DNA from 4 places in the Streptomyces sp. NPDC002793 genome. Region 1 is predicted to be linked to each of the others. Evidence: riboswitches for the same ligand, from Rfam matches in the RefSeq annotation. Region 1 holds a riboswitch; each other region holds the start of a gene.

Evidence for each region. A riboswitch is a leader RNA that binds a small molecule or an ion and turns the genes downstream of it on or off. The one in region 1 is predicted to bind cyclic di-AMP.
Region 2: linked by a shared signal. The riboswitch ahead of ABT001_RS19925 (C40 family peptidase) and the one ahead of ABT001_RS06260 (M23 family metallopeptidase) in region 1 are both predicted to bind cyclic di-AMP.
Region 3: linked by a shared signal. The riboswitch ahead of ABT001_RS00435 (transglycosylase family protein) and the one ahead of ABT001_RS06260 (M23 family metallopeptidase) in region 1 are both predicted to bind cyclic di-AMP.
Region 4: linked by a shared signal. The riboswitch ahead of ABT001_RS33240 (transglycosylase SLT domain-containing protein) and the one ahead of ABT001_RS06260 (M23 family metallopeptidase) in region 1 are both predicted to bind cyclic di-AMP.

Annotation. Positions count from the first base shown of each region.
Region 1 covers NZ_JBEOVL010000005.1:17,969-22,167, reverse strand. Annotated here, with positions in the region: gene ABT001_RS06280 (FAD-binding oxidoreductase) at 1-70, opposite strand, end outside; tRNA gene ABT001_RS06275 (tRNA-Met) at 463-536, shown strand; partial or broken gene ABT001_RS06270 (MerR family transcriptional regulator) at 631-729, shown strand; gene ABT001_RS06265 (PP2C family protein-serine/threonine phosphatase) at 866-2,023, shown strand; cyclic di-AMP (ydaO/yuaA leader) riboswitch at 2,257-2,409, shown strand; gene ABT001_RS06260 (M23 family metallopeptidase) at 2,421-3,461, shown strand; gene ABT001_RS06255 (aldo/keto reductase) at 3,610-4,199, shown strand, end outside.
Region 2 covers NZ_JBEOVL010000019.1:5,855-10,053, forward strand. Annotated here, with positions in the region: gene ABT001_RS19905 (urease subunit beta) at 1-226, opposite strand, end outside; gene ABT001_RS19910 (urease subunit gamma) at 241-543, opposite strand; gene ABT001_RS36100 (ATP-dependent Clp protease proteolytic subunit) at 502-1,152, shown strand; gene ABT001_RS19920 (hypothetical protein) at 1,160-1,468, shown strand; cyclic di-AMP (ydaO/yuaA leader) riboswitch at 1,834-2,006, shown strand; gene ABT001_RS19925 (C40 family peptidase) at 2,010-2,480, shown strand; gene ABT001_RS19930 (LysE family translocator) at 2,499-3,140, opposite strand; gene ABT001_RS19935 (LysR family transcriptional regulator) at 3,213-4,130, shown strand.
Region 3 covers NZ_JBEOVL010000001.1:99,354-103,552, reverse strand. Annotated here, with positions in the region: gene ABT001_RS00445 (cytochrome P450 family protein) at 1-563, shown strand, start outside; gene ABT001_RS00440 (transglycosylase family protein) at 671-1,669, shown strand; cyclic di-AMP (ydaO/yuaA leader) riboswitch at 1,960-2,130, shown strand; gene ABT001_RS00435 (transglycosylase family protein) at 2,131-2,829, shown strand; gene eno (phosphopyruvate hydratase) at 3,129-4,199, shown strand, end outside.
Region 4 covers NZ_JBEOVL010000063.1:18,102-22,300, reverse strand. Annotated here, with positions in the region: gene modA (molybdate ABC transporter substrate-binding protein) at 1-206, opposite strand, end outside; gene ABT001_RS33245 (TOBE domain-containing protein) at 236-631, opposite strand; cyclic di-AMP (ydaO/yuaA leader) riboswitch at 1,104-1,284, shown strand; gene ABT001_RS33240 (transglycosylase SLT domain-containing protein) at 1,287-2,132, shown strand; gene ABT001_RS33235 (hypothetical protein) at 2,334-2,942, shown strand; gene ABT001_RS33230 (SIS domain-containing protein) at 3,011-3,904, opposite strand.

The sequences.
Region 1 (4,199 bases):
CCTGGTCGTCCGGGCCGATGACCGGCCCGCGCAGAGAGGTCCTCATCGTGTCGAGCAGGGCGCCGTCCATGACCGTCTCCTGACGCGCGTGCGCCCGGCCTCCCCTGCCGCCGTCGCATCGGGTGAGGCTGCTGGTCCGGCACCGGCACCCGGAGGATGCCGTGCGGGCGGGACCGAACACCGAAAGGCTTGCCCCTCCAGCGTCGCGCCGCTCCCCGTACCGCGCAATCGCGGAACGCCGCGCCCCCGGGGCATCCCGGCCTTCCAGACAGGCGGTACGCGAGACCGGAGTGCGGGAAAGGCTGCTGCTACGTCACCGAGCCCGTCAACTCTGCTTTCTGCGAGCCCTGTTGGTACATCGCCCAGGGGCGGTGGGGGCGCCCGCCGGGGGAGTGGGCGGGGGTGGCCGTCGTAATTGGTCGGAGCACCCTCCCGGATGCCGTAGAGTTGCAATCACAACGGCGCGGGGTGGAGCAGCTCGGTAGCTCGCTGGGCTCATAACCCAGAGGTCGCAGGTTCAAATCCTGTCCCCGCTACTAGAAGACAGAGGCCCGGATCCTTTCGAGGATCCGGGCCTCTGTCGTGTGACCCGTTCGTATGGGCCGGCGTCGGCGCGATGTGACATCGCCCGATCCGCGCTGCGGAAGGAACTACGATCGGCACGGAGACGGGACCGCCGTCTCCGTACGGGATGCACTGACGATCTACGCGCGGCACCGGCTCTCCGACTGGCCCCGGAAGGGCGGAGCTCCGGCGCACTCCTCCCTTTGGCCGATGACGGGTCGCCGCTCGGCGCGGCTCCGGCCAGCCTGGGTGGGGCGCGGTACCGTCCGCAGCCGTGGGTGGACCGGGTAGGAGTGCACAGGTGGGGAAGCGGGACGGACGGCGAGGGGGCGCGGCCGGGAACGTCCGTTCCCGGCGGCCCGTGCGCGCGCTGCCCGCGCTGATGATCTGCGCCGGGGTGGTCTTCGACCTCCTGACGCCGACGGAGGTCACCGCCGTGCCGCTCTTCGCGGCCGCTCCGCTGATCGCCGCCCCGTTCTACTCACTGGCCGGCACGGTGCGGGTCGGTGTGGCCTCGATCCTCGTCCTGCTCGCCATCCGGATCTCGGACGGCATGCTCGCCGCGGTCGTGCCGCTCACCGACCTCCTCACCCTGTGCACCGTCGCGGCGCTCTCGCTCGTCATCAACCGCGTCGTACGCCGCGGGAACGAGCAGCTGGCCTCGGCCCGGGTCATCGCGGAGACGGCGATGCGCGCGGTGCTGCCGACGCCCGAGGACCGGATCGGCGGGCTGCAGGTCGCCGCGAGGTACGAGGCGGCGCAGGCGGACGAGTTCGTGGGCGGCGACCTGTACGCCGTCGCCGACACTCCGTACGGCGTGCGCCTGGTCCTCGGTGACGTACGGGGCAAGGGGCTGGACGCCGTGGCGGCCGTGGCCGTCGTGATCGGGGCGTTCCGGGAGGCCGCGGAACAGGAGCTGTCGCTGGAGGGCGTGGTCCAGCGGCTGGAGCGGGCGCTGGCCCGTGAGGGCTCGCGGCGGGGCGGATTCGACACCGTGGAGGGGTTCGTGACCGCAGTCCTCGCGGAGATCCCGACCGGTTCGGACACGGTGCGGGTGGTCAACCGCGGTCACCCCGAACCGCTCGTGCTGCACGCGGACGGGGCGCTGGACGTGCTGTCGCCGACCGTGCCCGCGCTGCCGCTCGGGATGGGGCTGGGTGTGTGGCCGGACCGGTCGGACGAGTGGACGCTGCCGGCCGGTGCGATGTTCCTGGCGTTCACGGACGGGCTGTCCGAGGCGCGGGACGCGCACGGTGTCTTCTACGACCCGGCGGCCCGGCTGCGTGGCCGACTCTTCCCGGGGCCCGAGGAGCTGCTGTCCGCTCTCACCGACGACGTACGGCTGCACACCGGCGGCCGGTCGACGGACGACCTGGCGCTCCTCGCGGTCGGGCGTCCCGCGCGGGGGCAGCAGGAGCGGCGGACGACCGTGAAGATCGTGCGGCGGGACAGTGAATGACCGGTCGCGACAGTCGGTAGTCGAAGGACCCCGCTCCGCATAACATTTGACGCACCGTCAGAAACTGGCGTGTGGGTGAGGGGCACTCAAGTGGCCCGTTTGCGCCCGGTTGACCCCTGAAAGTCCACGCCGGAGCGGGGAATGATCTGCCGGAACAGCTTGGAATCGGACCCGGGTGTCTATTAACGTTCGATAACGCAGCGCGGTTGTACCTGTCGTCGCAAGAGGCGGCACCGTGCGCAGCGCCGAATTCCGCAAGGGAACCGGGGAACCACCTACATGGGGTGAATCGGACACCTGTGTCTCGCGAGAGACGAAGGGGCCCGTAGGAGACCTTCCTGCTCCGAACCCGTCAGCTAACCCGGTAGGCGAGAAGGAAGGAAAGGAGTGCGCCCACGTGGCGTCCAATCAGCCTGCCCCCGAGGCACCGTCATCCTTCAGGACCGGAAGTCTCGGTGATGAGGGCAGGACTTGGGAGGAATGGAACCCCACCGAGGAGTCCATCCGTCCCGTACGCGGCCGGCACCGCGTGGCCAAGCAGCGCGGTCTCGCCCGTAGCTCCACCGTCCTCGGCGTCGGTGTCATAGCGGCCGTCGGAGCGGGTGGCATGGCCACCGCCCAGAGCAAGCCGCCGGTCTCCATCTCTCTTCCCGATTCCATCGCGGACAATCTCCCCGACGCCAAGTCCCTGCCCGGCGTCGGTGCGTTCATGTCCGACGATTCCGACTCGGACCACGAGACCGTCGCCGCGTCCTCCCCGCTCACCACCGCCGGCATCACCGCCGCCGAGGCCGAGCAGGGCACCACCGACGCCGGCGAGGCGCTGCGCGCCCGCATCCTCCAGCAGGCCGAGCAGCAGCAGGCCGGAGCCGACGCCCAGGCCAAGGCCGCGGAGGAGCAGGCGGCGATCGAGGCGGCCGCGGCCCAGGCGGCGCAGCAGCAGAGCGACGCCGAGGCCGAGGCGGCAGCGAAGAAGAAGGCGGCGGAAGAAGCGGCGAAGAAGAAGGCGGAGGCCGAGCGCCTCGCCAAGCTCGCCGCGAGCTACGCCGTCCCGACCTCCTCGTACTACATCAGCTCCACCTTCGGCCAGTCCGGTTCGATGTGGTCCTCGGGCCACCACACCGGGCTGGACTTCGCGGCTCCGACGGGCACCCCGGTCAAGGCCGTCCACAGCGGCACGGTGAAGTCGGCCGGCTGGTCCGGCTCGTACGGCTACCGCACGGTCCTGGAACTCGACGACGGCACCGAGGTCTGGTACTGCCACCAGTCGTCGATGGACGTGTCCGCCGGTCAGCGGGTCACCACCGGCGAGACCATCGGCCGCGTCGGTGCGACCGGCAACGTGACCGGCGCGCACCTGCACCTGGAGATCCACACCGCGGACGGCTCGGGCATCGACCCGATGAGCTGGCTGCGCGGCAAGGGCCTCACGATCTGAGCCCTCGTGACCCCGGCGGCCCTGACGCACGACCCCCCGACGTCAGGGCCGCCGGCCTGTCCGGGGCCGGTGAGCGCCCGGGGCGTCGTCCCCTGGAGCCGCCCAGCCGGTCGGAATAGTTGCCTGAGCCGACCGGTTGTCCATGGGCATGACGTCTCTGCGCCCGCTCGGTTCGTCGAGCCTCAAGGTCTTCCCCCTCGCCCTCGGCGGCAACGTCTTCGGCTGGACGGCCGACGAGGAGCAAACCTTCGCCGTCCTCGACGCCTACGTGGCGGCGGGCGGCAACTTCATCGACACCGCCGACTCCTACTCGGCCTGGGCCCCGGGCAACGAGGGCGGTGAGTCGGAGACCCTGATCGGCAGGTGGCTGGCGGCCCGCTCCCGCCGCGACGACGTCGTCATCGCCACCAAGGTCGGCGCACACCCCGCGTACAAGGGGCTCTCGCCCACCACCGTGAAGCAGGCGGCCGAGGCGTCGCTGCGCCGGCTCGGCACCGACCACATCGACCTCTACTACACGCACTTCGACGACGAGAGCGTCCCCGTCGAGGAGATCATCACCGCCCTCGACCAGCTGGTGAAGGCCGGCACGGTGCGGGAGATCGCCGCCTCCAACATCAGCCCCGAGCGGCTCCAGGCCTCGCTGGACTTCTCCGAGCGCGAGGGCCTCGCCCGGTACGTGGCCCTGCAGCCGCACTACAACCTTGTCTCGCGCGACACCTACGAGGGCGCGCTCCA
Region 2 (4,199 bases), on a different contig from region 1:
GTATTCCGGGTTCGAAGCGCACGGCGGTTCCGGCGGCGATGTTCAGCCGCAGCCCGTGGGCGGCGCGGCGGTCGAAGTCCAGGCCGGTGTTGGCCTCGGCGAAGTGGTAGTGCGAGCCGACCTGCACGGGCCGGTCCGCTGCGTTGAGGACGGTGAGACGGGTGACGGGACGCCCCTCGTTGAGCGGCACCGGGTCCTTCGCGTACAGGAACTCTCCGGGAATCATCGGCCGCTCCCCCGTCAGACGATCGGGTCGTGGACGGTGACGAGCTTGGTTCCGTCCGGGAAGGTTGCCTCGACCTGGACGTCGTGGATCATCTCCGGTATGCCGTCCATGACGTCGTCGCGGGTGAGGACCTTCCTGCCGGAGGCCATCAGTTCGGCCACGGTCCGGCCGTCACGGGCACCTTCCAGAAGGTGGGACGTGATCAGCGCGATGGCCTCGGGGTGATTGAGCCGCAGTCCGCGCGCCCTGCGCTTCTCTGCGACATCGGCCGCCACATGGATGAGCAGGCGTTCCTGTTCGTGCGGAGTGAGTTGCACGCTTCCACCCTCTTCGTCTCCCGCCCGGTACCTGCCCCGGACGCAGCGGGACCCTATCCCGCCTTCAACACTCTGTTGAACGATGAAGAGGATTCCGCGACCAGGTATTGCACGTTAGGGCGGAAGTTTTTCCGGCGCGTTAACTGGCCTTTTACCGGTCCATGGAAATCGGCGCACGCCACGCCCACCTCAGGACGTCCGGCTCACGCATGCCCGGAAGCACCCCCGAACGGCACGAGGGCCACTCGCGCCCGCCGCCGACGATCCCGTCGTATACGGTGCGATCTTCGCGCCGCCGCGGCCCTGCTCGCCGCCGGCGCTCCCGGACACGGACATGCCCTGCCGGGCGCCCGGGTACTCATCCAGCAACCCGCCCCGGACGAGCCGGTGCAGGGCCGGCCCTCAGATCTCGAGATCCGGGCCCGGGAGTTGGAGCGCGAGCCGCTCACGGCCATGCCGGCCCGTCACACGGAGCGCTCCACACGGGAGATCAGCGCCGACACCGAACGGGACACCGTCCCCGACGCCCAGGCCGTCCCGGCGTACGGGCTGGTGGACCACGTCGTGGAGAACCGCACACCGTCCCAGCCGCCGTATCCCGCGAGGTGAACGCCCGATGCTCCCACCCCGGCTCCCGCCGCTCCCGGCACTGACCCGCGCCGAGGCCGAGTTCATCGACCGCTACCTGGAGGCTCTCGACCAGCTCGGCCGCATCAACCCCGCGCGCGGCAGCGACACGTACGGAGCGCTCCGAGCGGCTCAGGCTCTCGCGTCGCGGGCCGTCGCCCTCCGCGACGCGCTCGTCCTGATGCACGAGCGGGGCGAGTCGCAGATCCACGCGGACACCCTGGCCAGGGCCCTGCGACTGCTGGACGGGGAGCGTCGGGCGGGGCGGGTCGCCGTGCCTCCCGCGCCGTCGAGTTGAAGGTTTCCGGCCCTCGACTCGGGCCACCGGCGCGGTTTTCGACGCCCCTTCACGACACGCCCGACAGGACGATGAGATTCCCTCGCTCGATCGGCGTAGGACGTCCCCCTGTCGAGGGACAGCTCAACTTGCGCAGCGAGCGCGGACACTGAACGGAATCCATCGCTCCACCCCTGGTACACGGCTGGTCCGGTGCGGCCGCCGCGGCTTCGGGACCGCCGCGTCCACCCGATCGGATCAGTCGTGACGACTCTCACATATGCCCGCTTCAGCGAGGAAATCGGGCAGAGCGTGAGTAAAGATCCCTGGGACGACAAGCCCCCGCCACCGCGGCGGGGCGGTCCGGGCGGACGCCGAGTCCTGCCGCCGCCCGGATGCCTGGTCGACAGGAATGGATCGGCAGGAGTGGAGGACCCGAGCACAACGGGCCGACCGGACATCCGGACGGCCCTCGGGGTGAAGCCGCTTCGCGCGGCCGGGCAACTTCGCCAGCCCGAACCCGACAGGTCATCCTTCACAGGCGGCTGACGAAGGGTTGCGCATGACTGCGCAGGTTCATGTCCGCTCTCTTTTCGCCCGGGCCGGAACGGCCTCGGTTCTGACATTCGCCGTAGGAACGACCATGCTGGCCCCCGGTTTCGTGAACGACGCCGAGGCCGCCGCCCATTCGACCAAGGCGCTCAAGATCGCCGCGTCGAAGAAGGGCGCCCCCTACAGCTGGGGCGCCACGGGCCCCCATCGGTTCGACTGCTCAGGGCTCACGCTCTACTCGTTCAAGAAGGCCGGCAAGAAGCTACCCCGCACCGCTCAGCAGCAGTACAACAAGACCCGCCATATCTCCAGGTCGCAGCGGCAACGCGGCGACCTGGTCTTCTTCCACGCGGGCCGCAGCGTGTACCACGTCGGCATCTATGCCGGCGGCGGGAAGATCTGGCACTCGCCGAAGACCGGCGCCGTGGTCCGGCTGGAGAAGATCTGGTCCGGCAACGTCTGGTACGGGAGGGTCCGCTGACAGCCTCGGGCACCTGATTCAGTTCAGCAGGGGGCCGGTCACCAGGACGAGTCCCAATGCCGTGAGCGCCGCGCCGCTGCCGCCCTCGATCGCACGGGCGGTACGCGGCCGGCGCAGCCACCGGCCGAGGTGGTCCACCAGCAGGGCCACGGCGGGAAACCAGACGAGTGCGAGCAGGACGACCACCGAGGCCAGCAGCAGGGTCCTGGGCAGAGGCGCCTGGCCGTCGGGCACGAACTGGGGCAGGAGGCTCAGGAAGAGCACGGGCGCCTTCGGGTTGAGGGCGTTGGTGAGGAAGCCCTGGCGCAGCGAACGTCCGGGCCCTGACGGCGCCCTGCCCGCCGGCTCCTCCTCGTCAGCCGCTCCGGCGGTGACCGGCCGCCGCATCGCGTACAGGCCGCTGAGCCCGAGGTAGAGCACGTACGCGCCGCCGAGGAGCTGCACGGTGCGGAACAGTACGGGCATCGTCACCAGCACGGCGGCGAGGCCCGCGACCGCCAGCGCGGTGTGCACCAGAAGGCCTCCGGCGACCCCGACCGCGGTGGCCAGCCCGGACTGCCGGGATGCGAGCGCGTTGCGTACGACCACGGTGAAGTCGGCGCCGGGAAGCGCCACCATTCCCGCGGCCACGGCGACGAAGGCGAGCAGTTGTGCGTCCATGGGTCCACCCTGGCCCCGCCGGCCCTTTAACGTGTACTTGCAATCTTCTGGGTCTGCCAAAAGGAACGCTTAATGTACGACCCGACACGGCTGGCCGCTCTGGTGGCGGTGGCCGAGGCCGGCTCGATCACGCGGGCGGCCGCACGGCTGGGCTACACCGCGCCCGCGCTCTCGCAGCAACTGGCGAAGCTCGAGCGGGAAGCCGGAGCCGCCCTCCTCGTACGTCACCACCGCGGGGCCCGTCTGACGGCCGCCGGGGAACTGCTGGCGGGGCGGGCCCGACGTGTGCTGGACGAGATGGATCAGGCGCGTCACGAGCTGGCCCGGCTCGCAGGGCTGTCGGGGGGCCGGCTGAGGGTCGGCACGTTCGTGACGGCCGGGATCCACCTGCTGCCGCCGGTGCTCACCGCGTTCCGGCGCGCCCACCCCGACGTGGAGCTGGCCGTCACCGACTACGAGCCTCCGGCCGGGGTCGCCGCCGTGGCGTCGGGCGATGTGGATCTGGCGCTGACCCACGCGTACGAGCCCGCGGCGGCCGAGCCGCTGCCGGCGGGAGTCCGCGCCGAGCCGCTGCTCGTCGAGGAACTGGTGCTGGTCACCGCTCTCGGGCAGGTGCTGTCCGAGGGTGGCGGCGGCCCGCTGTCCGTGGCCGAACTCGCGGGCCGCCCGCTGATCAGCAGCGCGCCTGATCATCCGCCGCGCCGTGGGGTGGAGCGTGCGCTGGCCGAGGCGGGGGCCACTCCCGCCGTGGTGTGCGAGTCACCGGGCTACGCCCTGGTGTGCGCCCTGGTCAGTGCGGGCATCGGCGTGGCGGTGGTGCCGGAGATGGTGGCCGCGATGTCTCCGGCTCCCCTCGCCGTCCGGCGCCTGGAACCCGCCGCCTTCCGGCGGACGATCTCCGTGGTGCACCGGGGGGACCGGAACACCACGGCGGCGACGACGCTGGTGGCCCTCCTGCGCAGCGGCTTCGGCCGGACCTCCGCCACCTGAGAACGGCCCCGGCCCCCCACGGCAGGGGCCCGGCAGAGTCATGAAGTCAGGCCGTGACCTGCGGTGTCA
Region 3 (4,199 bases), on a different contig from region 1:
TCCTCCTCTTCGCCGGTTTCGAGACAACCGTGAACCTCATCGGCAACGGCACCTACGCCCTGTTGCGCAATCCGGCCCAGCGCGAACGCCTGGAACGCTCGCTGGCCGCCGGGGAGACGGACCTCCTCGACACGGGCTTGGAGGAGCTGCTGCGCTACGACGGTCCGGTGGAGCTCGCGACGTGGCGCTACGCCACCGAACCCGTGACGCTGGGAGGACAGGACATCGCGGCGGGGGACCCCGTTCTCGTGGTGCTGGCCGCAGCCGACCGCGACCCGGAGCGATTTCAGGATGCGGACACCCTGGACCTCGCTCGGAGTGACAATCAGCACCTCGGATACGGGCACGGCATCCACTACTGCCTGGGGGCGCCGCTGGCCCGGCTGGAGGGCCGGGTGGCGCTGGCGACCCTGCTGAGACGCCTCCCCGACCTGCGGCTCGCTGCGGAACCTGCCGATTTGCGCTGGCGTGGAGGGCTGATCATGCGCGGACTACGCACACTTCCCGTCGAGTTCGATCCCGGACATCCGGCCGCAGAAAGTGACAGCCTGTCAACTCTGTGACTTTCACGTGATCTCCGCTGCATCGACTTGTGACACACGTTCGAGTAGGGCTAGGTTCACCGTTCGACCAACCCGTTACACATGTCAGTCACACGGAAGGCAATCCCATGGGCTCCGCGACCGGCAGACACCGTCGCCCACGCCAGGCACCCGCCATCGTCGTCGCCGCAGGCGTCACGGGATCGGCCATCGCCATCCCGCTGCTCGGCGCGGGCAGCGCACAAGCCGCAGACGCGTCGACCTGGGACCGGGTCGCCGAGTGCGAGAGCGGCGGCATGTGGAGTGCCGACCTCGGCAACGGCTACTACGGTGGCCTGCAGCTCTCCGAGGACACCTGGTCGGACTACGGCGGCACGGACTACGCGTCCCGCGCCGACCTCGCGAGCCGCTCGCAGCAGATAGCCGTCGCGGAGAAGGTGCTGGCCGACAAGGGACCCCAGGCGTGGTCCAGTTGCTCGGTGATCTCCGGGCTCGCCGTGGACGAGGGGCTGCCCGGCGTCGACCCGGGCGACGAGCCCTCCGCCGAGCCCTCGGACACCGCGACCCCGTCCGGGACCCCCTCGCCCGAGGCGTCGGACGCGGAGGACGAGACGGCGGGCGCCGAGGACGAGTCGGACGCCTCGGAAGCCCCTGAGGGCTCCGGCGACGCCGAGGGCGGCGCGGACGAGGACACGACCGAGGACTCGACGGACCGGGGCGAGGCCGGCGCCTCGCCGTCCGCGACGCCGTCTCCCGAGGCATCCGGTACGCCCGGCGACTCGAAGGGCGACGGGGCGAACGGCGGGAAGCACCGCGGCACCCCGGCTCCCGAGGCGGACGCCGGTTCCGGTCCGGACGCCGGACGGGACTCCGGGCGCCACGCCTCGCGCGGCGACTCCGGGGCACGTGAGGGCGCCGAGGGGACGTACACCGTCCGCGACGGCGACAACCTCTGGGCGATCGCGGACGCGCAGGAGCTCTCCGGCGGCTGGTCCGCGCTCTACGAGGCCAACAAGGACGAGCTGGGCTCCGACCCGGACCTGATCCTCCCCGGCCAGAGCCTGGACCTCGGACTCGTCGGGGCGAACGCGCCGGGCGACTCGGCGGAGACCACCACCGCCGACTGATCAAAAGCGCAAAAAGGCCCCGAAAACAGGGGCAGTTCAGAGGCCTATGTCCACTTATGCGTAAGTGAGACATGGGTCTCTTTGCGTCAACTGGAGCGCCCCGTCCGCCCGATCCGTCCATATTGGCTCCGACCTGCGAAAACAGCTCGATCCGACTGGCCGTTACGTGCTGATTAGCCGTTATGTCCATCTTTGAATGTAGGGGTTGCGTGTGTTTACGGTCGGAGCCGCTCGCACCGCGGGCACCTTCGACCGTCACGCCGAATCCTGCCGTCGGCCGAAGGGGACCGACGCGTAAAGCGCCGTAGGCAGGAGCGGGGGACCCAGGTAAGTGCCGGACCCGGCCGTCGGAAGACGGGCGGGGTGCGGCTAGGGGTGAAGTCGTCCGCGGGAGCGGGTGACCGGGCAACTCACAGGCCCGAACCCGACAGCTCACCTCGTAGGCGTCGGTGAGGAGAACCATGCTGCTTTCCAGCAAGGGCAAGCACCGTCGCCCGTCCAAGGCCGTCCGTATCGCGACCCTGGCCGGTGTCACCGGTGCCGCCGTCGCCGTCCCGCTCATGGGTGCGACCGGCGCCTCTGCCGCCTCCGTCGAGACCTGGGACGCCGTCGCCCAGTGCGAGTCGGGTGGCAACTGGTCCATCAACACCGGCAACGGCTACTACGGCGGCCTGCAGTTCTCGCAGTCCAGCTGGGCCGCCGCCGGCGGTACCCAGTACGCCGCCCGTGCCGACCTGGCCACCAAGGGCCAGCAGATAGCCGCCGCCGAGAAGCTCCTCGACCTGCAGGGCCCGGGCGCCTGGGCCTGCGCCGGCGCCGGCGGCCTGACGAACGACGGGGTGGATCCGGGCGTCGACACCGGCTCCGGTTCCGAGAAGAACGGCGACACGGCCCCGCAGGCCGCACTGGAGCGCAAGGCCGAGCAGCCCACCACGCGCAGCGAGAAGCGTGAGGCCCCCGCGAAGACCGTCACCACCCCGACCGGCGAGAAGGTCGAGAAGGGTGACGGCGAGTACAAGGTGAAGTCCGGCGACACCCTCAGCAAGATCGCCGACGCGAAGAAGGTCAAGGGCGGCTGGGAGAAGCTCTTCGAGCTGAACGACGACATCGTCGACGACGCCGACCTGATCTTCCCGGGGCAGCAGCTCCACCTGAAGTAGGCACCAGCCGCCCGGGGTCCCCTCCTGCCCCGGTGGCCCGGTGGCCCGGCCCGGCGCGCTGACCCCCCGCGTGCCGGGCCGGGGTCCGTTCGCGGACGCGTCAGGGGATGCGTGTTCACTTCTTGTGGTTACTTGCCAGTAGAATTCTGGAGCTTTGCCCGGAATGAGGGCCCGCGGGTCCTTTTTCGTCCCAGGGGACGGGCGTACGGCCGACGGAGCGGGCCGGGCCGGTTAGGCTCGTGGCGCAAGGCCACAGTGACCCTGCACAACCAGTGTCAGATCCCAGAAGGAGATGCCTCGTGCCGTCCATCGACGTCGTCGTAGCCAGGGAAATCCTCGACTCCCGGGGGAACCCCACGGTCGAGGTCGAGGTCGGCCTCGACGACGGCAGCACGGGACGTGCTGCTGTTCCGTCCGGAGCCTCCACCGGAGCGTTCGAGGCCATCGAGCTTCGCGACGGTGACCCGAACCGTTACCAGGGCAAGGGCGTCGAGAAGGCCGTCCTCGCCGTGATCGAGCAGATCGGCCCGGAGCTCGTCGGTTACGACGCCACCGAGCAGCGCCTCATCGACCAGGCGATGTTCGACCTGGACGCGACCGAGAACAAGGGCTCGCTCGGCGCCAACGCCATCCTCGGTGTCTCGCTGGCCGTGGCGCACGCCGCGTCCGAGGCCTCCGACCTCCCGCTCTTCCGCTACCTCGGCGGCCCGAACGCGCACCTGCTGCCCGTTCCGATGATGAACATCCTGAACGGCGGCTCGCACGCCGACTCCAACGTGGACATCCAGGAGTTCATGATCGCGCCGATCGGCGCCGAGTCCTTCTCCGAGGCCCTTCGCTGGGGCGCGGAGATCTACCACACGCTGAAGAAGGTCCTGAAGACCAAGGGCCTCTCCACCGGTCTCGGTGACGAGGGCGGCTTCGCCCCCAACCTCGAGTCCAACCGCGCCGCCCTCGACCTCATCCTGGAGGCCGTCAAGGAGGCCGGTTACGTCCCGGGCCGCGACATCGCGCTCGCGCTCGACGTCGCCGCGTCCGAGTTCTACAAGGACGGCGTCTACGAGTTCGAGGGCAAGTCCCGCTCGGCCGCCGAGATGACCGAGTACTACGAGGAGCTCGTCTCCGCGTACCCGCTCGTGTCCATCGAGGACCCGCTGTACGAGGACGACTGGGCGGGCTGGAAGGTCATCACCGACAAGCTCGGCTCCAAGGTGCAGATCGTCGGCGACGACCTGTTCGTCACCAACCCCGAGCGCCTCGCCCGCGGCATCGAGGAGGGCTCGGCCAACGCCCTGCTCGTCAAGGTCAACCAGATCGGTTCGCTGACCGAGACCCTGGACGCCGTCGAGCTGGCCCAGCGCAACGGCTTC
Region 4 (4,199 bases), on a different contig from region 1:
ACCTCCGTGCCGGGGTGCTCCTTCTCGTACGCGGCACCGGCCGTCGCGAAGACGTCGGTCAGCGAGGAAGCGGCGAGCACGGTCAGCTCGGTGTCCGGCGCGGCGGAGTCGTTGCCGTCGTCGCTGCCGCACGCGGCCAGGGTGGCGAGCAGTGCCACCGACAGGGCCGCGGCCCCGGTCCGGCGGCCGGTGAGGGGGAAGGGCATCGGAGAACTCCTCGGTGGGGGCCGTCGCGTCAGGCGCGGTCGATGTGCACGCTGGTCGACTTCACCCGGGCCGTGGCCCGCATGCCGACCTCGAGCCCCAGCTCCTCGACGGCTTCCCGGGTGAGGAGGGAGACGAGGCGGTGCGGGCCGGCCTGGATCTCGACCTGGGCCGCGATGTCACCGAGCTTCACCGCGGTGACGATGCCGGGGAAGGCGTTCCGCGCGGAGGTGTAGGGGACTTCGTCCTCGCCGGGGCCGACCTGGGCGACCTCGACCGAGAAGGCGGCCAGATCACGGCCGTCGATGAGACGGCGCCCGGCTTCGTCGCGATGGGTCGCGACCCTGCCGGCGTCCGCCCAGCGGCGGGTGGTGTCCGGGCTCACGCCGAGGAGACGTGCCGCCTGACCGATGGTGTAGGACTGCATGTGCGACACGATATGGGGATCACGGGCGCATGTGCAATGTATGTGAGCACAGTGCCTGGCAGATGCGAGGTGTCGTTGAGGGTGTACCTCGCAGTGGGGCTGTAGAGGCCATGGCTCCACCGGCATCCACTTGCGGTTTGCCTAGATGGGGTCAGTTATGGGTTTTATGCCCGATTTAATCTAGTTTTATTGAATTCATCCCGTAATCCATAAAAGGTCATTTCGTGCGACCCGCACCCCTTCTCTCTGGAGCAAAACGCCCGAATCGGACTCGGTGACGAGGGTCACTTCGCGCGCCCCGGACGCACGGGCGCGGCAGTCGGTTCCCTTCTGTGCCAACGGGAATGCCCGGCTCGGTGTGGGGTGGATTACATGAATTCCCATGAATCGATCTTGCGGGGGAATTGTGATCACCGCGCCAGGCTTGTTCCTTTCCCTATTTCTCGCCTACGGTCGCCATCACTCCGGGCGGAACGCCGAATCCTGCCGCCGTCCGGTTACCCGACCACTTCTTCGTACGGCAGGAGCGGGGGACCCAAGTAAGTGCCGATCCGGTTACCGGAGCGGCTCGGGGTGAAGTCGCATTCGTATGCGGCCGGGCATCTCCAGCCCGAACCCGACAGCTCACTTCGCAGGCGACGGAGAGGAATCCAGCATGCCCGAAAATGGTAAGCACCGTCGTTTCAGGACCAGTTCGCTGACTCGCGGCATCATCGCCGTGACCACGGGTGGAGCCGCCCTTGCCCTTCCGGTGATCGGCGCGACCGGCGCATTCGCCGCTCCGGCCCAGCCGGCCGCGGTCGAAAAGGCGGCGACGTCTACTGCCGTGTCCGGCAAGGGAATTGCCGCACAGAAGTCCGAGACCGCCACCTATTCCGTGGTCGCGGGTGACACTCTTGCCAAGATCGCGCGCGAGCATTCCGTGAGCGGTGGCTGGAAGGCTCTGTACGAGGACAATCAGAAGATCGTCGGCGGAAACCCCGACCTGATTCTTCCCGGTCTTCAGCTGACCATCGGCGCCGACGCCGACAACAAGTCGGCGGACAAGGCGGAGAAGGCCGAATCCAAGGCCTCCGCCTCGTCCGGCCGCGCCGATCGCTCAGAGCGTACGAGCGACACCGTCGCCGCCGAGGGCGCGCCGGCGGCCGAGGCCGTTCCGGCCGCCGAACCGGCCGCGTACACGGACGACCTCGACGGCTGGATCAAGGAGTCGCTGGCCGTCATGGCCGAGCACGGCATCCCCGGCAGCTACGACGGCATCCACCGCAACATCATCCGCGAGTCCGCCGGCGACCCGCTGGCCATCAACAACTGGGACTCCAACGCCGCTGCGGGCATCCCGTCCAAGGGCCTGCTCCAGGTCATCGACCCGACCTTCCAGGCCTACCACGTGCCCGGTACGTCGACGGACAGCTACGACCCGGTCGCCAACATCACGGCCGCGTGCAACTACGCCGCGGACAGGTACGGCTCGATCGACAACGTCTTCGGGGCCTACTGAGTCCTCGCGGAGGCGGAACCGCTGACGCACGGGCGTGTGACAGAGGGACAGGACTGACGGGTGGTGCGGGTTCGGCGGAACCCGCACCACCCGTCAGTCGTCTCCGGGGTACGCCGTGCCGGGCGGCCGGAGCACCGGCGACAGGCCGGGCGGAGCCCGGGTGACTGGTCTCGTACAGCTTCGTCGTCCATACTGCCCGCCGTGGAGCAGCGCATAGATTCGAAGATCAAGTCCGAGTTCGCCGCGGGTACAGACCCGGCGTACATCCCCGGCCTGACGGCCCCTGCCCCCGCGCGGACGGAGGCGGAAGCGGAGAAGACGGCGGCGACCGAGGGCACCCCGGAGGAAGCGGCCGTGGACGCGCAGGCCGAGGAGGCCGTGGACGATTCCACGGCTGCCGAGGACGCGACCCCGGACGAGGCCCCGGCTGACGAGGCGACCCCGGACGAGGCCCCGGCTGACGAGGCGACCCCGGACGAGGCCCCGGCTGACGAGGCGACCCCGGACGCCGAGGCCGCCCGCAAGGAGGACGGGCCCGTCTTCGAGGTCAGCGACCGGCGAGGGTCCATCAAAGTGGACGCCGAGGGCGTCCGCTTCCGGCTCGACGACCAGGAGGCGGAGTTCGACTGGTCCGAGATCGGCGCGGTCGAGGTCAAGACCGGCCGTTTCGGGCGCCGGTTCACCGTGACCGTCCACCTGTCGAGCCGCCGGTGGTTCAACGCCGAGGTCGAGGCCGCCGCCCGGAGTGACCTGAAGACGTGGACGGCCGAACTCGACGAGGCGCTGGACGCCTACTTCGAAGAGGCCTGACCCCCGTCATGGCCGAGGCCGCGTACCGGGCCGCCCGCCGGCCCGGTACGCGGCATGCCCCGGGGCCTTCAGGCGCCCGCTGACGGGTCGAGCACCACGGAGCGGGTCAGATGGCGCGGCAGGTCGGGATCGAGACCGCGGGCCGCCGCGCGGGCGATCGCCAGCCGCTGCACCCGGACCAGGTCGGCCAGCGGGTCCAGGCCGCTCTCCACCCAGCGGGCCCCGGTCGCCAGCACCTGCTCCCGCAGCCCCTCCGGGGCGGCGCCGAACATCCAGGTCGCCGTGCCGGTCGTGGCGATGCTGATGGGGCCGTGCCGGTATTCCATCGCCGGGTACGACTCGGTCCAGGACAGCGACGCCTCCTTCATCTTGAGGGCCGCCTCGTTGGCGAGCCCGACCGTCCAGCCGCGCCCCAGGAAGCTGAACTGGGCGCAGTCCAGCAGGCCTTCGGGCAGCGGCTCCGCCAAGGCGGTCTCGGCGTCCCGTACGACGTCCTCGGTGTGCAGCCCGAGGTGGGCGCGGAACAGGGTCAGCGAGGTGGTCGCGAACCTCGTCTGGACCACGGACCGTTCGTCGGCGAAGTCGAGGACGACCACGTCGTCGGCCGCGCCCATCACGGGAGTGTGCGGATCGGCGGTCACGGCAACGGTCCTGGTGGCCCCCCGCAGCCGGTTCAGCAGGCCGAGCACCTCCGTCGTCGTACCGGAACGCGTCAGCGCGACGACCCGGTCGTACGCGCGGCCGAAGGGGAACTCCGAGGCGGCGTACGCGTCCGACTCGCCCTGCCCGGAGTCCTCACGGAGTGAGGCGTAGGCCTGGGCCATGTAATACGACGTCCCGCAGCCGACGACGGCGATGCGCTCACCGGTGGCGGGCAGGGCGTCCTTCCGGTCGACGGCGGCCTCCGCGGCACGGCGCCAGCACTCCGGCTGGCCGGCTGTCTCGGTCTCGACATGCGACATGTCCGCACTCCGCTTCCGCTGCTGTTCACACATGGTGGGGGTGGGGCTGGCTGAAATCGATGCCCACGTGTTCAATTCTGCATGTTAGTCGGGTCGATCGAGCAAGAACAAGCAAACTGTTGGTGATCAAGCAGTCCACGATGCGACTGTTTTCAGCCAAGCTCGGTGGGTAGTCGGCTGATTCCGGTTCTGTTGCCTCCGTGCGGGTATCCCTCACGTGGCACGAAGTCAACGACCGACATGTCAGAACATGTGGAAGTGAAGGGTGTGAGGGGCCGGCGTGCGGCAACCCCGG